Regions from separate parts of the Saccharopolyspora hordei genome, predicted to be linked through region 2. Evidence: riboswitches for the same ligand, from Rfam matches in the RefSeq annotation. Region 2 holds a riboswitch; each other region holds the start of a gene.

The links. Region 2 has a riboswitch for S-adenosylmethionine ahead of HNR68_RS10010 (aminotransferase class V-fold PLP-dependent enzyme). Riboswitches for the same ligand answer to the same signal wherever they lie in the genome.
Region 1: another riboswitch for S-adenosylmethionine. It lies ahead of thrC (threonine synthase); the one in region 2 lies ahead of HNR68_RS10010 (aminotransferase class V-fold PLP-dependent enzyme).
Region 3: another riboswitch for S-adenosylmethionine. It lies ahead of HNR68_RS00195 (ATP-binding cassette domain-containing protein); the one in region 2 lies ahead of HNR68_RS10010 (aminotransferase class V-fold PLP-dependent enzyme).

Annotation. Positions count from the first base shown of each region.
Region 1 is NZ_JACCFJ010000001.1:5,120,822-5,127,595, forward strand. Features, by position in the region: gene HNR68_RS23460 (adenosine deaminase) at 1-317, shown strand, start outside; gene HNR68_RS23465 (VOC family protein) at 888-1,268, opposite strand; gene HNR68_RS23470 (EamA family transporter) at 1,325-2,188, opposite strand; gene HNR68_RS23475 (TSUP family transporter) at 2,362-3,168, opposite strand; gene rpsT (30S ribosomal protein S20) at 3,377-3,637, shown strand; gene holA (DNA polymerase III subunit delta) at 3,692-4,678, opposite strand; SAM riboswitch class I at 4,775-4,908, shown strand; gene thrC (threonine synthase) at 4,921-6,180, shown strand; gene HNR68_RS23495 (Vgb family protein) at 6,384-6,774, shown strand, end outside.
Region 2 is NZ_JACCFJ010000001.1:2,130,777-2,137,550, forward strand. Features, by position in the region: gene wag31 (DivIVA-like cell division protein Wag31) at 1-102, shown strand, start outside; gene HNR68_RS10000 (hypothetical protein) at 247-669, shown strand; gene ileS (isoleucine--tRNA ligase) at 978-4,133, shown strand; SAM riboswitch class IV at 4,256-4,370, shown strand; gene HNR68_RS10010 (aminotransferase class V-fold PLP-dependent enzyme) at 4,408-5,745, shown strand; gene lspA (signal peptidase II) at 5,945-6,601, shown strand; gene HNR68_RS10020 (RluA family pseudouridine synthase) at 6,643-6,774, shown strand, end outside.
Region 3 is NZ_JACCFJ010000001.1:39,800-46,573, reverse strand. Features, by position in the region: gene HNR68_RS00205 (transglycosylase family protein) at 1-103, shown strand, start outside; gene rsmA (16S rRNA (adenine(1518)-N(6)/adenine(1519)-N(6))-dimethyltransferase RsmA) at 240-1,109, shown strand; SAM riboswitch class I at 1,284-1,372, shown strand; gene HNR68_RS00195 (ATP-binding cassette domain-containing protein) at 1,605-2,624, shown strand; gene HNR68_RS00190 (ABC transporter permease subunit) at 2,621-3,304, shown strand; gene HNR68_RS00185 (MetQ/NlpA family ABC transporter substrate-binding protein) at 3,385-4,194, shown strand; gene HNR68_RS00180 (4-(cytidine 5'-diphospho)-2-C-methyl-D-erythritol kinase) at 4,351-5,307, shown strand; gene HNR68_RS00175 (ABC-F family ATP-binding cassette domain-containing protein) at 5,381-6,774, shown strand, end outside.

The DNA of each region.
Region 1 (6,774 bases), 3.0 Mb from region 2:
AGGACCGCGCGCTGCTCCACCGCCTGGCCACCGACCGCACCCCGCTGACCGTGTGCCCGCTGTCCAACGTCCGGCTGCGCTGCGTGCCGGAGCTGTCCCGGCACCCGCTGCCGAAGCTGCTCGACGCCGGGCTGCTGGTGACGGTCAACTCCGACGACCCGTCCTACTTCGGCGGCTACGTCGGGGACAACTTCGTGGCGCTGCGGGACGCGCTGGGGCTCGACGACGCGACGCTGCGGCAGCTCGCCGCCGACTCGTTCCGGGCGTCCTTCCTGCCCGAGGGGGACCGCGACGCCCTGATCGCCGAGGTCCGGTAGCGCCTCACGTCCGCTCGCCCAGCCTCCTCGCAGGCGCGCAGGGCGGCGACGCGCTCGGCGGGGGACAGCCCGAGCACCACGGTCCGCCACGCCCGAGGCGCTCCCAGCGAGCCACGCCCGGAACGGTCCGGCGTGCGCTCGAGCGCCCCGGCCGCTGCCGGCTCGCTGACCGCGGTGGGTGCGATCTCCAGCCGCACGGCCAGCTCGTTGGTCATCCTCGGCCCGTTCTCGAACACGAAGGACGTCACCATGCCCCGCCTGACCGGGACTCACGGCTGTCCGGCCACGAGCGGGAACTCGTCGCCGCCCTGACCGGTGCGGTCGTCTGCGGGGACTGGGCGCGGGACCTGGTGCACGTCCGGCGGGAAGGCCTACCGAGCGGGCACTGGGGAGTGGGCGGGACCACCGACTCCGCGGTCGGGGTGCGCGAGGGCGTCTTCGACCGGCCCGACGCGCAGCAGACCACCGCCCGGCCCGGCGAGGGGATCACCAACGCCGGCTCGCGACGGTCGAGCCGACCGCCTCACCCGCGGAACGCACCTTCACCGGGGGCCAGCGCGCGCGGTGACCTCAGCGGTGGCGGACGTCGACGCGCAGCGGGTGGTCCTCCGGGATCTGCACCAGCACGATCCGCATGCCGTCCGGGTCGGCGATCCAGGCCTCGTCCAGGCCCCACGGCTTGCGCTCGGGCTCGGCCAGCACCGTGACGCCCCGCTCGCGCAGCTGGTCGAACTCGGCGCGGACGTCGCGCACCTGCACCCAGAGCACCTGGTCGGGGCTCGGCCCCGGGCCACCGGTGCCGGAGACCTCCAGCAGCCCCTGCCCCAGGAAGAACACCGTGCCACCGGGGAACTCCCGGGCGATCGCCAACCCGAGCACGTCCCGGTAGAACCGCACCGACCGGTCCCGGTCCCGCGGCCGGAGGATCAAGCGGCTGGCCAAGACATCCATGCCCCATTCCTACCCGGCCGCACCCCGGACCGCCGGGGCGGCTCGGCCCGCGGGGCTCAGGCGAGGCCCAGCAGCACCACGCCGGTGAGCACGACGACCGCCCCGGTCATCCGGCGGCCGGGCTGGGACTCACCCAGGAAGCGCCAGGCCAGCAGGCCCGCGATGACGATGCTCAGCTCCCGCGCCGGGGCCACCAGGCTCACCGGGGCGAGCTGCATCGCGCACAGGACGAGGACGTAGGCCAGCGGCGACAGCAGTGCCACCGCCAGCACGGCCGCACGGTGCCGGGACCAGACCGCGGCGAGGTGCGCGCGGCGGCGGGCCGCGTACGGGGCGAGCAGTCCCGAGCGCGTGAGGTTGTTCGCCCAGTCGTACAGCAGCGGCGACAGCGCCAGGCCGGTCACCGCGTAGGCGTCCCACACCGTGTAGACCGCGATGAGCGCACCGGTCAGCACGCCGAAGCCGATCCCGGCCAGGCCCGCGCCGGAGCGCGGCACGCCGTCGGACAGCCCGATCACGAGCACGCCCGCGATCACCAGCAGCCCGCCGGCCACGCCGAGCCACCCGGGCCGCTCGCCGAGCACCAGCACCGCGATGACCATCGCCAGCATCGGCCCGGTGCCGCGGGCCAGCGGGTACACCACCGACATGTCGCCGACCGCGTAGCCGCGCTGCAGCAGCAGGAAGTAGCCGAGGTGCACGAGCGCGCTGACCAGCACCCCGAGCGCCCAGTCGCCCAGCGGCGGGACGCCCTGCCAGAGCAGCACCCCGGCGGCCACCGGCAGGTACAGGGCCGCGGAGCAGGTCGCGGTCAGCCAGACGAACCCGGCGCCCGCCGACCCGGCGCGCTTGGCGAAGAAGTTCCAGCCCGCGTGGGCGAACGCGGCGGCGACGACGAGGAGCACGGCGACCAGACCCATCGGAACCCTCTCCGTGCCGCGCGGGCGCGCGACATCGGGGTTCCTCCAGGTTTTTGCGCGGTCGCTCCCGTTCCGCGACCGCCGGTGCCGCTCGGACCAGTCCCCCCGCGCTCCTGGTCGTGGTGGTCCGCGGCGGAGCGGGGGCGGAACCCCAGTCACAACCGGTGGTGATGCTACGCCCCGGCCGCAACCTTCCAGCCGAGGCTCAGGACGAGGCCGACGACCACGGTCAGGAAGACGCGGCGGACGAAACCGGAGCCGCGCCGAGCGGCCAGCGCCGCGCCGAGCACGCTGCCCGCGACGTTGCCGGCCGCCATCACCAGCCCCAGTCCCCACAGGACCTTGCCCGCGGGCACGAAGAAGACCAGCGCGCCGATGTTGGTCGCGACGTTGACCACCTTCGCCGTGGCCGACGCCGTCACGAACGCGAACCCGACCAGGCCGACCAGCAGGAACACCAGGAACGACCCGGTGCCGGGCCCGGCGATGCCGTCCCAGAACCCGATCAGCGCGCCGCCGGCGAGCATCACGAGCAGCTGGACGCGGCGCTGGAAGCGCGGCGCGTCCACCGACCCGAGGTCGGGCTTGCGCCAGGTGTGGACGCCCACGGCCACCAGGGCGGCGAGCACGACGACGTTGAGCACGGCGGACGGCAGCGCGTTGGCGAGCGCCGCGCCGCCCAGCGAGCCCAGCAGCGCCACCAGCGCCATCGGCAGGGCCGCGCGCCAGTCGATCGGGGTGCGCTTGGCGTAGGTCCGGGCGGCCGCGGCGGTCCCGGCGATCGCGGCGACCTTGTTGGTGGCCAGCGAGTGGATCACTTCACCGCCGGGCATGAGCAGCAGCATCGCGGGCAGCTGGATCAGCCCGCCACCGCCCACGATCGCGTCGACCGCCCCGGCGAGGAACGCCGCCGCGCACAGCAGGAGCACTCCGGCGAGCGAGAGGTCGGCGAAACCGGGCCAGTCCAGGGCGTCGAGCACGACGACCGACCCTATGGTCTGCCGCGGCCGGATCCGAGCCGATGTGATCGCTCTCGCGCAGTCGGCCCGGCCGACGTCTGTCCAGGTCGTCGCTGTAGCATGGTCGACCGTGCCGTGCGGCGTTCCGCCAGGGAGGAAACCTGCCTGCGGGCAGGGCCGTTGAAGCGCGGCACGACCGTTCGGAAGAGACTGAGAGAAGGCGGTACCAGTGGCCAACATCAAGTCCCAGATCAAGCGGATCCGGACCAACGAGAAGAACCGGCAGCGCAACAAGGCCGTGAAGTCCTCGCTGAAGACCGCGATCCGCAAGTTCCGCGAGGCCGCTGCCGCCGGCGACAAGGAGAAGGCGATCGAGCTGCAGCGGGCCGCGAGCCGCGCGCTGGACAAGGCCGCCAGCAAGGGTGTCATCCACCGCAACCAGGCCGCCAACAAGAAGTCCGCTCTCGCGCGCCGCGTCAACCAGCTCTGACGTCAGCTGGACCCACGGCCCCTTCCCGCGCTGCGGGGAGGGGCCGTTCGCGTGTCACGGGCGCTGGCCGCGCAGCTCGACCAGGCGCAGGACGGTGCGCTCCAGGGCGTAGGTGGCGTCCGCGGCCATGCCCTTGACGTCGGCGTTGACCTCGGCGACGGCCTGCAGCGCGGCCGCGAGGCTGGTGGGGCTCCAGCCCCGGGACTGGGCCAGCGCCTTCTTCACCTTCCACGCGGGCATGCCGAGCTCGCCGGCGAGGCGGAACGGGTCGTTGCGGCCGCCGGCCGCCGCGACCCGGCCGATGGTGCGCACCGAGTCCGCCAGCGCGTCGGCGATCAGCACGTGCGGCACGCCGAGCTGCACCGCCCAGCGCAGCGCCTCCAGCGCGGCCGCGCGGTCGCCGGTCACCGCCTTCTCGGCGACCGCGAAGCCGGTGACCTCCGCCCGGCCCCGGTGGTAGCGGCGCACCGCGGTCTCGTCGACCTTCCCGCCGGTGTCGGCGACCAGCTGCGTCGCGGCCGCGGAGAGCTCGCGGAGGTCCGAGCCGACCGTCTCGATGAGCGCCGACACGGCGGCCGCGTTCGCCTTGCCGCCGGCCCTGCGGATCTCGTCCTTGACGAAGGCCTCCCGCTCGGCGGGCTTGGTGACCTTGGCGCACTCGGTGACGCGCGCACCCAGCTTGCGCAGTTCCTTGGGCAGCTCCTTGGCGTGCTTCGAGCGCCCGCCACCGGAGTGCACGACGACGAGCGTCACACCGTCGACCGGGTCCTTGGCGTGGGAGAGCAGCGCTTCGGCGATCTCCTTGCCCGCGTCCTGCGCGGCCTCCAGCACCAGCACCCGGGCCTCCGCGAACAGCGACGGACTGAGCATCTCGGCCAGCTCGGGAGGGGTGAGTTCACTCACCTTGACCCGGCGCAGCTCGGCCTCCGGGTCCGCCGCGCGGGCCGCGCCGACCGCAGCCCACATCGCGCGTTCCACCAGCAGTTCCTCGTCTCCGAGGACCAGGTGCAGCGGTTCGGTGACCACGGACGGTGAGCTCATGCAGGCATCGTCGCACGCGCCCGCGACGATCCCGCCATCTGGATCGGCCTGGCCAGGACCTGGCGCGATCCACTAGCGTTGCGAGCACAACCGAAGAGCTCATCCAGAGGGGCAGAGGGAACGGCCCGATGAAGCCCCGGCAACCGTTCGTCCGGCGAATCGTGGTTCTCAGCGCGAGGTCACCGGCGAAAGCGGTGCCAATTCCGACCCGTCCGCGGGACAGATGAGGAGAGGACCTCGCGATGACCGTTGCTGCCCAGCGCACGACCAAGACCATCGACCTCGGCAACGCTGTCGAACTGGTGTCCAAGGAAGAGGGGCACCGCCAGCCGCTGGCTCCCGAGTTCGTCTCGCTGGAAGACTTCTCGCCGCTGGAAGTCGCCTACGACTTCCCGAAGCTGCGCCGCGAGGACATCGAGGCCGGTCCCCGGTCGATCTGGCGCTACAAGCAGCTGCTCCCGGTGCCCTCCAACGTGGAGGAGCACCCGAACACCGACCCCGGCTGTACCCGCTTGATCCGGGCCGACAACCTCGCCAAGGCACTGGGCGTGAAGCGGATCTGGGTCAAGGACGACACCGGTAACCCGACGCACTCGTTCAAGGACCGCGTGGTCGCCGTCGCGCTGGCCGCCGCGCGCGAGTTCGGGTTCAAGGTGCTCGCGTGCCCGTCGACGGGCAACCTCGCCAACGCGGTGGCCGCGGCCGCCGCCCGCGCCGGCTGGGACTCGGTGGTGCTGGTGCCGAAGTCCCTCGAGCGCGCCAAGATCTTGATGAGCGCCGTCTACGACGGCTCGCTGCTCGCCGTCGACGGCAACTACGACGACGTCAACCGCCTGGCCACCGAGCTGGCCGGGGAGCACGAGGACTGGGCGTTCGTCAACGTCAACGTCCGTCCCTACTACTCGGAGGGCTCCAAGACCCTCGCCTTCGAGGTCGCCGAGCAGCTCGGCTGGCGCATCCCCGAGCAGATCGTGGTGCCGATCGCCTCCGGCTCCCAGCTGACCAAGGTCTACAAGGGCTTCAACGAGCTCGGTGAGACCGGCCTGGTGGAGCCGAGCCCGGTGCGGATCTTCGGTGCGCAGGCCACCGGCTGCTCCCCGGTGTCGACCGCGTTCAAGAACGGCCACGACGTGGTGCAGCCGGTCCGGCCGGACACCATCGCGCGCTCGCTGGCGATCGGGGCGCCCGCCGACGGGCCGTACGTGCTGGACATCGTGCGCAAGACCAACGGCGCCATCGAGGACGTCACCGACGACGAGGTCCGCGAGGGCATCAAGCTGCTGGCCAAGACCGAGGGCATCTTCGCCGAGACCGCCGGTGGGGTCACCGTGGCCACCGCGAAGAAGCTCATCGAGGCAGGCAAGATCGACCCGGACGCCGAGACCGTCCTGCTCATCACCGGTGACGGGCTGAAGACGCTGGACGCCGTCCAGGACCAGATCGGCCCGAAGGCCACCGTGGCCCCGACGACCGAGGCGGTCAACGCGGCCCTCGGCCTGTGACCCACGACCTGGACTGCGGACGCGGCGCCATCGCACAGCGGTGGCGCCGCGTCCTTCGTGGACTGCCTCCGTCTGCTCGGTGGGGAATTCGCGCGCGGTGAGCGCGGTTCCGGGCGTAGCCTGTGCTGACCCTGCCCGACGGGACCGGTGGGTCGCGCGCGACCACGGTGCCCCGGTCGGCGTGGAACGCCCGAGGAGAGCTCATGACGCCCACCGCCGTGGTCGAGCAGTGCACCGTCGCCGACGAGGCCAGCGGCCCGTACGCGATCACCGCCGGACCGGACGGCGCGCTCTGGTTCACCCTGGTCCGCGGCAGCGGCATCGGCCGTCTGGTGCCCGGCTCCGAGCCCACCCGCTTCCCGCTCGGCCCGGACCGCGGGCCGACGATCATCGTCCCCGGTCCGGACGGTGCCCTGTGGTTCACCGAGTACCAGGCCCACCGGATCGGCCGGATCACCACCGACGGCGCGGTCGACGAGCACCCACTGCCCACTTCGGACTCGGGGCCGTACGGCATCGCCGCCGGACCGGACGGCGCGCTGTGGTTCACCGAGACCGCCGCCGACCGGATCGGCCGCATCACCCCGGACGGGC
Region 2 (6,774 bases):
CAGGACCGGGGCTCGGCGGCGCCCGCCGAGAGCAGCGGGAGCCGCTCGTCCGGTCAGCAGGCCAGCTACAGCTTCGGGGCGCGCGCAGCCGAAGCCGGCTGACGACCCGTCCTGGCTCGCGTCGCGGCGGTGCCGGTGACGCCCGGACCAGGAGCACGGACTCGCGGTGAGGTCAGCGGCGACGGGTGGCGCGCCCGTCGCCGCTGCCGTGCGTTCGGTCCCGTGACGCGAGAGGTGTGAGGTCGCGTGCTGTTGGTCGTGCTGCTGCTGGTCCTGCTGGCCGCCGGGGTCCTGGTCGCCGCCGTGGTGGGCGGGGACGCCGAGCTGGCGTGGCTGTCGGTGCTGGCCAGTGCCGTCGCCGTCGGGCTGCTGGTGGTCGACCGGGTGCGGAGCCGCCGGCGGGTGGCGCAGGAGACCGGCGAGCCGCCGTTCGCCGACGTCGGCGAGGAACCGGCGGAGGAGCGCAGCAACGCCGCCGAGGCGGCGCGGCCCGACGCCGAGGTCCTGGTGATCGACGAGCGGCCGCGCTACCACGTGCGCACCTGCGAGTGGATCGGTTCGCGCAAGACCGTCACGCTCACCCTGCGGGAAGCCCGCGAGCTGGGCTTCACGCCCTGCGCGCTGTGCGCGCCGAACGCCACCATCGCCGCCGAGGTCCGCCGGTCCTGACCGCGGCGGCGCCGGAGCCGGTGCGAGCGGGCGTCACGCACCCGGTACTCTGGGTGGGGAACAGGCGATGATCCGGCCATCACCGGGGAGCTTCCGGAAGAACGGGCGCCCTGGCGCCTCAGTAGAACCGGACGGGTCCAGCCCGTCACAGCTGGCAACGAGGGGTCGTCGGCGCACGTCGACGGCAAGCGGGGTGGTACCGCGGATCTCGTGCGGAGCACGCGCACGAGGTGTCGTCCCCGCGTGGCTACCGGGCTTCCGGTGACCGTGCGGCAGCGATGACACACACCGCGAGGAGCGCATCCGCGATGTCTTACCCCAAGGTTCAGTTCGGCGACAACGGTGAGCGCGGCGTGGCTGCCCAGCCCGCGTTCCCGGCGATCGAGCGCCAGGTGCTGGATTCCTGGGCCGAGGACGACACCTTCCGCGCTTCGGTGCAGGCGCGCGAGGCCGGGGACAACGGCGCCAACGAGTTCGTGTTCTACGACGGACCGCCGTTCGCCAACGGCCTGCCGCACTACGGGCACCTGCTGACCGGCTACGTCAAGGACGTCATCCCCCGCTACCAGACGATGCGCGGCCGCCGGGTGGAGCGGCGGTTCGGCTGGGACTGCCACGGCCTGCCCGCCGAGGTGGAGGCCGAGAAGCAGCTCGGCATCACCTCCAAGTCCGAGATCGAGGACATGGGTGTGGCCGCGTTCAACGACGCCTGCCGCACCTCGGTGCTGCGCTACACCTCGGAGTGGGAGGAGTACGTCACCCGGCAGGCCCGGTGGGTGGACTTCGCCAACGACTACAAGACGCTCGACCTGGACTACATGGAGAGCGTCATGTGGGCCTTCAAGACCCTGTGGGACAAGGGTCTGGTCTACGAGGGCTTCCGGGTGCTCTGGTACTGCTGGCGCTGCGAGACGCCGCTGTCCAACACCGAGACCCGCATGGACGACGTCTACCGCCAGCGGCAGGACCCGGCGGTGACGGTCGGCATGCGCCTGGAGGCGCCGGGCAAGGCCTACGACGGTGCGCTGGCCCTGGCCTGGACGACCACGCCGTGGACGCTGCCGTCCAACCTCGCCGTCGCGGTGCACCCCGAGGTGGACTACGTGCTCGTGGCGCCGCCGACCAGCGCGGAGCGCTACGTGCTGGCCGAGGCCCGGCTGAGCGCCTACGCGCGGGAGCTCGGCGAGGACGTCGCCGACCACGTCGTCGCGCGCTTCACCGGTGCCGAGCTGCTGGGCACGAAGTACCGGCCGCCGTTCGACTTCTTCCTCGGCCGCGAGAACGCCCACCAGGTGCTCGCCGCCGACTACGTCACCACCGACGACGGCACCGGGCTGGTGCACATCGCCCCGGCCTTCGGTGAGGAGGACAAGGCCGTCACCGACGCCGCGGACATCCAGCCGGTGGTCCCGGTCGACGCGCACGGCAAGTTCACCGCCGAGGTGCCGCCGTACGAGGGCCTGCAGGTCTTCGAGGCGAACAAGCAGATCATCCGCGACCTCAAGGACGCGGGCCTGCTGCTGCGGCACGAGACCTACGACCACCCGTACCCGCACTGCTGGCGCTGCGACAACGCGCTGATCCAGCGGGCGGTGTCGTCCTGGTTCGTGGCGGTCAGCAAGTTCAAGGACCGCATGGTCGAGCTCAACCAGCAGATCAACTGGGTGCCGGGGCACATCCGGGACGGCCAGTTCGGCAAGTGGCTGGAGAACGCGCGCGACTGGAACATCTCGCGGAACCGGTACTGGGGTTCGCCGATCCCGGTGTGGGTCTCCGACGACCCGAACCACCCGCGCGTCGACGTCTACGGCTCGCTGGACGAGCTGGAGCGGGACTTCGGCGTGCGGCCGAAGGACCTGCACCGGCCGCAGATCGACGAGCTGACCCGCCCCAACCCGGACGACCCGACCGGGAAGTCCACCATGCGCCGGGTCCCGGAGGTGCTGGACTGCTGGTTCGAGTCCGGGTCGATGCCGTTCGCGCAGGTGCACTACCCGTTCGACAACGCCGAGTGGTTCGAGCACCACTACCCGGGCGACTTCATCGTCGAGTACAACGGGCAGACCCGCGGCTGGTTCTACACGCTGCACGTGCTGGCCACCGCGCTGTTCGACCGGCCGGCGTTCAAGAACGTGCTGGCGCACGGCATCGTGCTGGGCCACGACGGCCTGAAGATGTCCAAGTCCAAGCGCAACTACCCGGACGTCAACGAGGTCTTCGACCGCGACGGCTCGGACGCGATGCGCTGGTTCCTGATGTCCAGCCCGATCCTGCGCGGCGGCGACCTCGTCGTCACCGAGCAGGGCATCCGGGACGCGGTGCGCCAGGCGGTGCTGCCGCTGTGGAACTCCTGGTACTTCCTGGCGCTGTACGCCAACGCCGAGGGCGTCACCGGTGAGTCCAGGGTGGACAGCCAGCACGTGCTGGACCGCTACGTGCTGGCCAAGACCCACGAGCTGGTCACCGACGTGCAGGCTGCGCTGGACTCCTTCGACCTGGCCGGGGCGTGCGCCAGCGTCCGGGACTTCCTGGAGGTCCTGACCAACTGGTACGTGCGGCGGTCCCGCGACCGCTTCTGGGCCGGTGACCGCGACGCCATCGACACCCTGCACACCGTGCTCGAGGTGACCTGCCGGGTGGTGGCGCCGATGCTGCCGCTGACCGCCGAGGCGGTGTGGCGCGGGCTGACCGGCGGCCGCTCGGTGCACCTGACCGACTGGCCGCGGCTCGACGAGCTGCCCGCGGACCCGGCGCTGGTCACCGCGATGGACCAGGTGCGCCAGGTGTGCTCGTCGGCGTCGGCGCTGCGCAAGGCCAACAAGCTGCGGGTGCGGCTGCCGCTGGCCAAGCTCGTGGTGGCCACCGCGGAGGCGGAGGCGCTGCGGCCGTTCGCCGACCTGATCCGCGACGAGGTCAACGTCAAGGAGCTGGAGCTGACCACGGACGTGGCGGCGCACGGGCACTTCGAGATCGCGGTGAACGCGCGGGCCGCCGGTCCGCGGCTGGGCCGCGACGTGCAGAAGGTCATCAAGGCGGTCAAGGCCGGCGAGTGGAACCGCACCCCGAGCGGTGCGGTCGTCGCGGCCGGGATCGAGCTGCAGGAGGGCGAGTTCACCGAGCGGCTGGTGTCCACCAACCCCGGTGCCGCCTCGGCGCTGCCCTCGAACCTGGGCCTGGTCGTGCTGGACACCGAGGTGACCCCGGAGCTGGCCGCCGAGGGCGTGGCGCGCGACGTGGTCCGCGTCATCCAGCAGGCCCGCAAGGACGCCGACTTCCAGGTCTCCGACCGCATCACGGTGACCGTCTCGGCGCCGGAGGAGGTGCTGTCGGCGGTGGCGGCGCACCGCGACTTCATCGCGGGCGAGACCCTCGCGGACGCCGTCGAGGCCGGTGACGTGGACGGCGGCTTCACCGGCTCGGTCGGCGACGGCACCGAGATCGCGGTCGCGGTCGCCCGCGTCTGACGTCGAGGAGGGCGCTCCCCGCCGACCGGCGGCGGGGAGCGCCCTCTCCCGCGCGCAGGCGTCTCACGGTGCGGGACGGCGTTGCCGCTGGGCGGGCGCCTCCCCCAAGATCTGTGCGCGAAGGTCATGAGTGCCAGCGCGAAGCCCCGGCTCGCTGGCCGGCAACCCCCGACCGCGGTGGGGTGCCCCGGGTGAGGACCTGGCCGGTCGCGCAGGGCGACCCGGCAAGCGCGGACCCCTCTGGGCGGGTCCGATGAGGCCCTGGGAGGGGCTCATGACGTCTGCCACTGCCGACATCCCGACTCAGTCCACTGCCGACGTCCCGGTGCCCGCGGTGGCGGGGCGCGCGTTGCGGGTCCCGCTGGTCACCGGTGGGAGCACCGAGTACGCCAACCTCGACCACGCGGCCAGCGCGCCGTGCCTGGACAGCGTCCGCGAGGCCGTCGACGAGCTGCTGCCGTGGTACGCCAGCGTGCACCGCGGCGCCGGCCTCGCCTCGCAGGTGTGCACCCGGGTGTACGAGGGCGCGCGGCAGGTGCTGCGCGACTTCGTCGGCGCCCGCCGCACCGATTCGGTGGTCTTCACCCGGAACACCACCGACGCGCTGAACCTGCTGGCCCGGGCCCTGCCTCGCGGCACGTCCGTGGTCGTCCCGGAGACCGAGCACCACGCCGCGCTGCTGCCCTGGAGCGGCCCGCGGGTGCGGCGGATCGCGGCTCCGGCGAGCCCGGCCGACGCCGTCGCCGCGCTGGACGCCGCGCTGGCCGAGTGCCCGGAGGGGCCGCGGCTGGCGGTGATCAGCGGCGCCTCGAACGTCACCGGTGAGCTGTGGCCGGTCGCCGAGCTCGCCCGCGTGGCGCGCCGCCACGGGGCGCGGACGGTGCTCGACGCCGCGCAGCTGGCCCCGCACCGCCCGGTGCGGATGACCGAGCTCGACGTCGACCACGTCGCGCTCTCCGGCCACAAGCTGTACGCGCCGTTCGGCGCGGGCGCGCTGGTCGGGCGCGCGGACTGGCTCAACGCCGCGGAGCCCCACCTGGCCGGTGGCGGTGCCACGCGGCGGGTCACCGAGCGCGCGGTGAGCTGGACCACCGGTCCGGAGCGGCACGAGGCCGGGTCGCCGAACACGGTCGGCGTGCACGCGCTGGCCGAGGCCTGCCGGACACTCGGGGCGCGGTGGGCGGACGTCGTCGCGCACGAGGAGGCGCTGCTGCGCCGGCTGCGGGCGGGGCTGCGCGGTGTGCCGGGGCTGCGGGAGCTCTGCCTGTTCGACGCCGACCACGAGCGGGTCGGCGTGGTGAGCTTCACCGTCGACGGCCAGGACCCCGGGCTGCTCGCCGCCGCGCTGTCGGCCGAGCACGGCATCGGCGTCCGCGACGGGCTGTTCTGCGCGCACCTGGCCACCCGGCGGCTGCTGTCCCGAGCGGGGTCGGGCGCCGAGCGCGCGCTGCGCGCCAGCATCGGCCTGGGCACCACGGCCGAGCACGTCGACCGCCTGGTCAGCGCGCTGCGGACGTTGGTCGCCGAGGGTCCGGCCTGGCGCTACGAGCAGGTGGACGGCCGGTGGGTCCCCGTCGACGACCCCCGCCCGCTGCCGGACTTCCTGCGCTGAGGCAGCCCCCGGGCACGCGGCGTCACGGGAAATCGGACGCCCGGTTCCCGCGCCACCGGTCCACGCGTGGGTGACGTGGGGCTGAGGGGGTGGTCCCGGGGCCTGCCGGGCGCGGCCCGTGGACCGGGGTGTGGTGGAGGGCACCGCGCGGGGCGGGACTGCTGGAACCCGGTCGGTGCCGGTCAGGGACAATGGGGGAGTGAGCAGCGAGCAGTCCTCCCCCAGGCAGTCATCCGCGGAGCCGGCCGACCACGGGGAGCCCGCCGAGCAGGCGCCCGAGACCCCGGCCGACACCGCCGGGACGCCTGCGGCCGACGGGTCCTCCCGCGCGCCTCGGAAGCTCCTGGCGCTGCTGTTCGGGGTGGCCGCGGTCGCGCTGGGGCTCGACGTCCTCACCAAGGTCGTCGTGGTGGCCGAGCTGGAGGGCGAGCCGCCGGTCGAGGTCCTCGGCGGACTGCTCTACCTCGACGTGCTGCGCAACCCGGGTGCCGCCTTCTCGCTGGCCACCGGGATGACCTGGCTGCTGGCGCTGCTCGCCATCGCGGTGGTCGGCGTGATCGTCTGGCTGGCGCCGAAGCTGCGCTCCCCGGGCTGGGCGGTCGGCCTCGGCCTGGTGCTCGGCGGTGCGTGCGGCAACCTCGCCGACCGCCTCTTCCGCGCACCCGGCCCGCTGCAGGGCCACGTGGTGGACTTCCTGTCCGTGCTCGCCCCCGGCGGCGCGGTGTGGCCCGTGTTCAACATCGCCGACAGCTGCATCGTGGTCGGTGGGGTGCTGGTCGTGCTGCTGTCGCTGCTGGGGCGCGACTACGACGGCACGGTGCACCGGAAGAAGAAGGCGGCGGAGAGCGAGTCGTGAGCGATCTTCGGAACTTGCCGGTGCCCGAGGGGCTCGACGGCATGCGAGTCGACGCGGGCCTGTCGAAGCTCCTGGGCCTGTCCCGCAACGCGGTGGCCACGCTGGCCGAGTCCGGCGACGTGCTGCTCGACGGCAACCCCGCGGGCAAGTCCGACCGGCTGGTGGCCGGGGCG
Region 3 (6,774 bases), 2.1 Mb from region 2:
GGCCAGCCGCGAGCAGCAGATCGCGGTCGCGGAGAAGGTCCGCTCCTCCCGCGGCGGCTACGGTGCCTGGCCGCACTGCTCCTCGAAGCTCGGCCTGAGCTGATCGCGGCGCTGCCCGCGCGTGCGGGCAGGCCGCCCGGACTGCACGCCCTGGTGCCGTGCCCACGGCGCCAGGGCGTTCGCGCTCCCGGCCCACCTGGTCGCGAGGGCCGCAGTGGCGTGCGGGTACGTTCGTCGACGTGGACGACCAGCAGGCGGCGCTGCTCGGCCCCGCCGACGTGCGTCGGCTGGCCGAGGAGCTGAGCATCCGCCCGACGAAGAAGCTCGGGCAGAACTTCGTGCACGACCCGAACACGGTGCGGCGCATCGTGGCCTCGGCGTCGGTGACCTCCGAGGACGTCGTTCTGGAGGTCGGGCCCGGGCTCGGCTCGCTGACGCTGGCCCTGCTGCCCGCCGCCGGCGCGGTGACCGCCGTCGAGATCGACCCGGCGCTCGCCGCCCGGTTGCCGCGCACCGCGGCCGAGTTCGCCCCGGCGCTGCGCGACCGGCTCACGGTGCTCGAGGCGGACGCGCTGCGCGTGCGCGCCGCGGACTTCCCGGCGCCGCCGACCGCGCTGGTCGCCAACCTGCCCTACAACGTCGCCGTGCCGGTCGTGCTGCACCTGCTGGCCGAGCTGCCGAGCCTGCGGCACGGGCTGGTCATGGTGCAGGCCGAGGTCGCCGACCGGATGTCCGCGCGGCCCGGTGGGCGCGTCTACGGCGTGCCGAGCGTCAAGCTCGCCTGGTTCGCCGAGGTGCGGCGCGCCGGTCCGGTGCCGCGCACGGTGTTCTGGCCGGTGCCCAACGTGGACTCCGGGCTGGTGGCGTTCCGGCGCGTGGAGCCGCCGTCGAGCGCACCGCGCGCGGAGGTCTTCCGCGTGGTGGACGCCGCGTTCGCGCAGCGGCGCAAGACGCTGCGCGGCGCGCTGGCCGGGTGGGCCGGTTCGGCCGCGCGCGCGGAGGCCGTGCTGCGGGCGGCGGGCATCGACCCGACGACCCGCGGGGAGCAGTTGCGCATCGCTGACTTCGCGCGGATCGCGGAGGCCGCGGCGGCGGAGGACGCCTCCTGAACCACCCGTCCGGGCGCTTGCGGATCGCCGCAATCTTGCTACTGGGAGTCACCGGAACACCGGGTCCGGGGAAGAAATTCCCGCTCGTCCGGATGTGTGACGTTGCAAACTGTTTCGGAAAGTGACGACTATCAACTTGCGCCGGAATCCGCCAGTGGGTTCTACTGTCCGGGAAATCCATCCCGAGCGGCCGAGAGACCTGGCTCAGTGACGCCGCAGCAACCACCCGGACGGGCAGGTGCTAACGCCAGGACCGATGGAGTAGCTGTGGATTCCAACGCGCTGCTCGCTGCCGCGAGCCCCACCCGGACACCGGCCCCGTCCTCCAGCCGCATCCGGATGCTCCTCACGCAGCGTCGCGTCATCGACCACGGGCGGCGCACGACCTCCGCCTGTCGTCGCGAGAGGTGACCCAGCCCCTTCCCTCCACCCGGAGCCCCTGGCCCGCTGCTCCGTGCTGAGCGCGGCCCGACGCGAGCTGATCTGGAGCCGATCGTGATCACAGTCGAGAACCTGACCAAGTCCTTCCAGCAGAACAACGGCACGGTGCGCGCCCTCGACGGCGTCACCATGGAGGTTCCGGCCGGCGCGGTGTGCGGCGTGGTCGGCCCCAGCGGCGCAGGCAAGTCCACCCTCGCTCGGTGCATCGCGCTGCTCGAGAAGCCGGACTCGGGTGCCATCCGGGTGGACGGCACCGACCTCGTCTCCCTCAGCGGCAAGGCGCTGCGCGCCGCGCGCCGGCAGATCGGCGTGGTGCCGCAAGGTGATTCGCTGCTCCGGCAGCGCACCGCGGCGGGCAACATCGCGCTGCCGCTGGAGGCGGCCGGGATGTCCGGGCCGGAGCGGCGCAGCCGCGTCGGCGAGCTGCTGGACCTCGTCGGCCTGACCGACAAGGCCTCGGTCTACCCCGACCAGCTCTCCGGCGGGCAGCGGCAGCGGATCGCGGTCGCGCGGGCGCTGGCCGCCAAGCCCTCGGTGCTGCTGGCCGACGAACCGACGTCCGCGCTGGACCCCGGCACCACCGACTCGGTGCTCACCGTGCTGGACCGCGCCCGCGCGGAGCTGGGCGTCACCGTGCTCGTGGTGACCCACGACATGGCGGTGGTGCGCAAGATCGCCGATGACGTCGCGGTGCTGGAAGGCGGCCGCGTGGTGGAGCACGGCAAGGTGCTGGACCTGGTCGCCGCGCCGGACAGCCGGGTGAGCTCGACGCTGCTGCCCGCCACCGACCAGGCCGAGCCGCTGCGCCCGACCGACGGCCGCCACGACGTGGTCGCCGAGGTCGTGCTGGTCGGCTTCGCCGCGGTGGGCGCGCTGCTGCCGGAGGCGGCGAGCCGGTTCGGTGTCGAGCTGGCGATCCTCGGCGGCGGGCTGACCCGCCTCGGGGACACGCCGGTCGCGAAGTTCAAGGTCGGCCTGAGCGGCGAGCGCGCCGAGGCCGCGCTGAAGTGGATGGTCGAGCGCGACGCGCACGTGCGGCGCGCTCCCGTGTGCGTTGACGGAGTCGCTGCGTGAGTGATGTGACCCCCTGGTCGGAGGTCTTCGAGATCCTCGGTGAGGCCACGCTCGGCACGCTCTACATGGTGTTGGTGTCCACCCTGCTGGCGGTCCTCGGTGGGCTGCCGCTCGGTGTGCTGCTGCACCTGAGCTCGCCGGTCGGGCTGAACCCGAGGCCCGCGCTGTACCGGGTGCTCGGCATCGTGGTCGATGTCGTGCGCTCGGTGCCGTTCGTGGTGCTGCTGGTGGTGCTGGCGTCGTTCACCCGGCTGCTGATCGGCACGTCGATCGGCAGCACCGCGGTGATCGTGCCGCTGACCATCGGCGCGATCCCGTTCTTCGCGCGGTTGACCCAGAACGCGTTGCGCGAGGTGAGCTTCACCGTCGTGGAGGCCGCGATCACCACGGGATCCAGCCGCCTGCGGATCGTGTGGACCGTGCTGCTCGGCGAAGCGCGGGCCGCGCTGGTCGGTGCGGTCGGCGTCACCGCGGTGGCGCTGATCGGCTACGCCGCGATGGCGGGCGCGATCGGCGGCGGTGGCCTGGGCACCACGGCGATCCAGGACGGCTACCAGGGCTACGACGACCGGCTGCTCTACGGCTCGGTCCTGGTGCTCGCGGTGCTCGCCTTCGGCATGCAGCTGATCACCGACCTCACGGCCAAGGCGGTCGACCGCCGTCGCACCGCGGCCGGCTGATCCTCCGCGACGGCTGATCCCCTCTCCCTCCTCGTTCGGGACCCCGTCCCGTTCTGACGTCCAGAAAGGACACTGCCCTGATGCGTCTGCGCTTCGCTGCCCTGGTGGCCGCCGTCGGTGTGGCGCTCGCCGCCTGCGGTGGCGGCCCCTCGGCCGCCGAGGACCCCAACGCCCCGATCCGGGTCGCGGTCAGCCCGACCCCGCACGGCGAGATCCTCGAGTACGTCAAGGACAACCTCGCCGAGAAGGCCGGGATCGACATCGAGATCGTCAAGTTCGACGACTACAACCGGCCCAACGAGGCCGTGGCGCACGGCGAGCTGGAGGCGAACTACTTCCAGCACGTCCCGTACCTCGACGAGTACCGCAAGCAGCGCGGTGGTGACTTCGCGTGGGTCGCGCCGGTGCACCTGGAACCGCTGGCGGTGTACTCCAAGCAGCACGAGTCGCTGCAGGAGATCCCCGACGGCGCGACCGTGACGCTGTCCAACGACCCGGCCAACCAGTTCCGCGGCCTCAAGCTGCTGGAGCAGGGCGGGCTGATCAAGCTCAAGCCGGACGCCGCGGTCGGCACCCGGTTGGAGGCCGCGATCGCGGAGAACCCGAAGAACATCGACTTCAAGGACCTCTCGCCGGACCAGCTGCCGCGCTCGGTGGACGACGCGGCCGCCGCGGTGGTCAACGGCAACTACGCGATCAAGGCGAACCTGAAGGACCCGGTGCTCGTGGAGAGCGCGGAGAACAACCCCTACGCCAACGGTCTGGTGACCACCCCGGCCCTGGCGGAGGACCCGCGGATCCAGAAGCTGGCCGAGCTGCTGCGCTCGCCGGAGGTCAAGAACTTCATCAACGAGAAGTGGGGCGGCGTCGCCGTCGTCCCGGCCGACTGACCAGCGGACAGCGGTGGGAGGGCACCCTCCGGGCCACGGCCCGGGCGGTGCCCTCCGCTGCTGTGGTGCGGCCGACGAGTCCGCCGGGACGGGCGTGTTGCGCAGGGAAGTCGGCGGCGGGGTTCCTCGGGCACGTACGCTCTAGGAGTGCTCTCCGTGGTTCCTACCCCCATCACCGTCCGCGTCCCGGCGAAGGTGAACCTGCACCTGTCGGTCGGTGACGCCCGACCGGACGGCTACCACGAACTGGTCACCGTCTTCCAGGCGCTGTCGATGACCGACGAGGTGACCGTGCTGGTCGCCGAGGAACCCGGCATCGACGTGCACGGCGAGGGCGCCGACTCGGTGCCCACCGGCGCCAGCAACCTGGCGTGGAAGGCGGTGCAGCTGCTCGCCGAGCACAGCGGCCGCGACCCGGAGGAGCCCGGGGTGCGGCTGTCGATCAACAAGGGCATCCCGGTCGCCGGGGGCATGGCCGGGGGCAGCGCGGACGCGGCCGCCACGCTGCTGGCGCTCAACCAGCTCTGGCGCCTCGAGCTGGGGCGCGACGAGCTCAGCGAGCTGGCCGCGAAACTGGGCAGCGACGTCCCGTTCGCGCTGCAGGGCGGGACCGCGCTGGGCACCGGGCGCGGCGAGCGGCTGGTGCCGGTGCTGGCCCGGCACACCTTCCACTGGGTGATTGCGCTCGACCGGCGCGGGCTGAGCACCCCCGCCGTCTACACCGAACTCGACCGGCTGCGGGAGGAGACCCGGCCGAACCGGGTCGGCGAGGTCGAGCCGCTGCTGGAGGCGCTGGCCTCCGGCGACCCCCGCCAGCTCGCGCTGCTGCTGGGCAACGACCTGCAGGCCGCCGCGGTGTCGCTGCGCCCGGGCCTGCGCCGCACGCTCCGCGCGGGCGTGCAGGCGGGCGCGCTCGCGGGCATCGTCTCGGGCTCCGGCCCCACCTGCGCGTTCCTGTGCACGGACGCGGACTCGGCGGTGCGCGTGGCCGCGGAGCTCTCCGGCGCGGGCGTGTGCCGGACCGTCCGGGTGGCGCACGGCCCGGTGCCGGGCGCCAAGCTCGTGACCGAGGAACCGGCCCACCGCCCCACGCCGCCCCAGGTCCACGCCTGACCTCGCAGCGCACCCCGCACGCCGCGGTCGCGCGCGACCGCGCAACGCAGTCGATGGAGTAGACGAACACTCGATGGTGAACCTGGTCAATCTCGAATCGGTCCACAAGAGCTACGGCGTGCGCCCACTGCTGGACGGGGTGTCCCTGGGCGTCTCCGCGGGCGACCGGATCGGGGTCGTCGGGCTCAACGGCGGCGGCAAGACCACGCTGCTGGAGGTGCTCGCCGGCCTCGCCGAACCCGACGAGGGCCGGGTGAGCCACGGGCGCGACCTGCGGATGGCCGTGGTCACCCAGCGCACCGAGCTGCCCGAGGGCGCGACCGTGCGCGGCGCGGTGCTCGACCCGCTCGGCTTCGCCGCTGAGCACGAGTGGGCCGCCGACGCCACGGTGCGCTCCGTGCTCGCCGGGCTCGGCATGACCCGGCTCGGGCTGGACACCCCGGTCGAGGACTTCTCCGGCGGGGAGCGCCGCCGCGTCGCGCTGGCCGCCGCGCTGGTCCGCGACATCGACCTGCTGGTGCTGGACGAGCCCACCAACCACCTCGACGTCGAGGGGGTGCGCTGGCTGGCCGACCACCTGCTGGAGCGCAAGTGCGCGCTCGTGGTGGTCACCCACGACCGCTGGTTCCTGGACACCGTCTGCACCCGGACCTGGGAGGTCGTCGACGGCCGCGTCGAGCAGTACGAGGGCGGCTACGCGGACTGGGTCTTCGCCCGTGCCGAGCGCGCCCGCATCGCGCAGGCCGCGGAGGAGAAGCGGCAGAACCTCGCCCGCAAGGAGCTCGCCTGGTTGCAGCGCGGTGCCAAGGCCCGCACGTCCAAGCCGCGCTACCGGGTGGAGGCGGCCGAGGCGCTGATCTCCGACGTGCCGGAGCCGCGCGACTCCGCGGAGCTGGTCGCCTTCGCCAAGCGGCGGCTGGGCAAGACCGTGCTGGAGCTGGAGGACGTCGACCTGCGGGTCGGCGACCGGACCTTGCTGGACGGCGTGACCTGGCGGATCGGTCCGGGCGACCGGCTGGGCGTGGTCGGCGTCAACGGTTCCGGCAAGACGACGCTGCTCAAGCTGCTCGCCGGCGAGCGCGAGCCGGACGCGGGCAAGCGCATCGAGGGCAAGACGGTGCGCCTGGCCCACCTCACGCAGGAGCTGCACGACCTGCCCGGGCACTGGCGGGTGCGGGAGGCGATCGAGGACGTCGCCGAGCGGGTCACCCTCGGCAAGCACGAGCTGACCGCCTCGCAGCTGGGGGAGCGGTTCGGGTTCGGCAAGGGCCGGCAGTGGACGCCGGTCGAGGACCTCTCCGGCGGGGAGCGCCGCCGGCTGCAGCTGGCCCGCCTGCTCATGGGCGAGCCGAACGTGCTGGTGCTGGACGAGCCGACCAACGACCTGGACATCGACACCCTGCAGCAGCTGGAGGACCTGCTCGACGGCTGGGCGGGCACCCTGGTGGTCGTCTCGCACGACCGGTA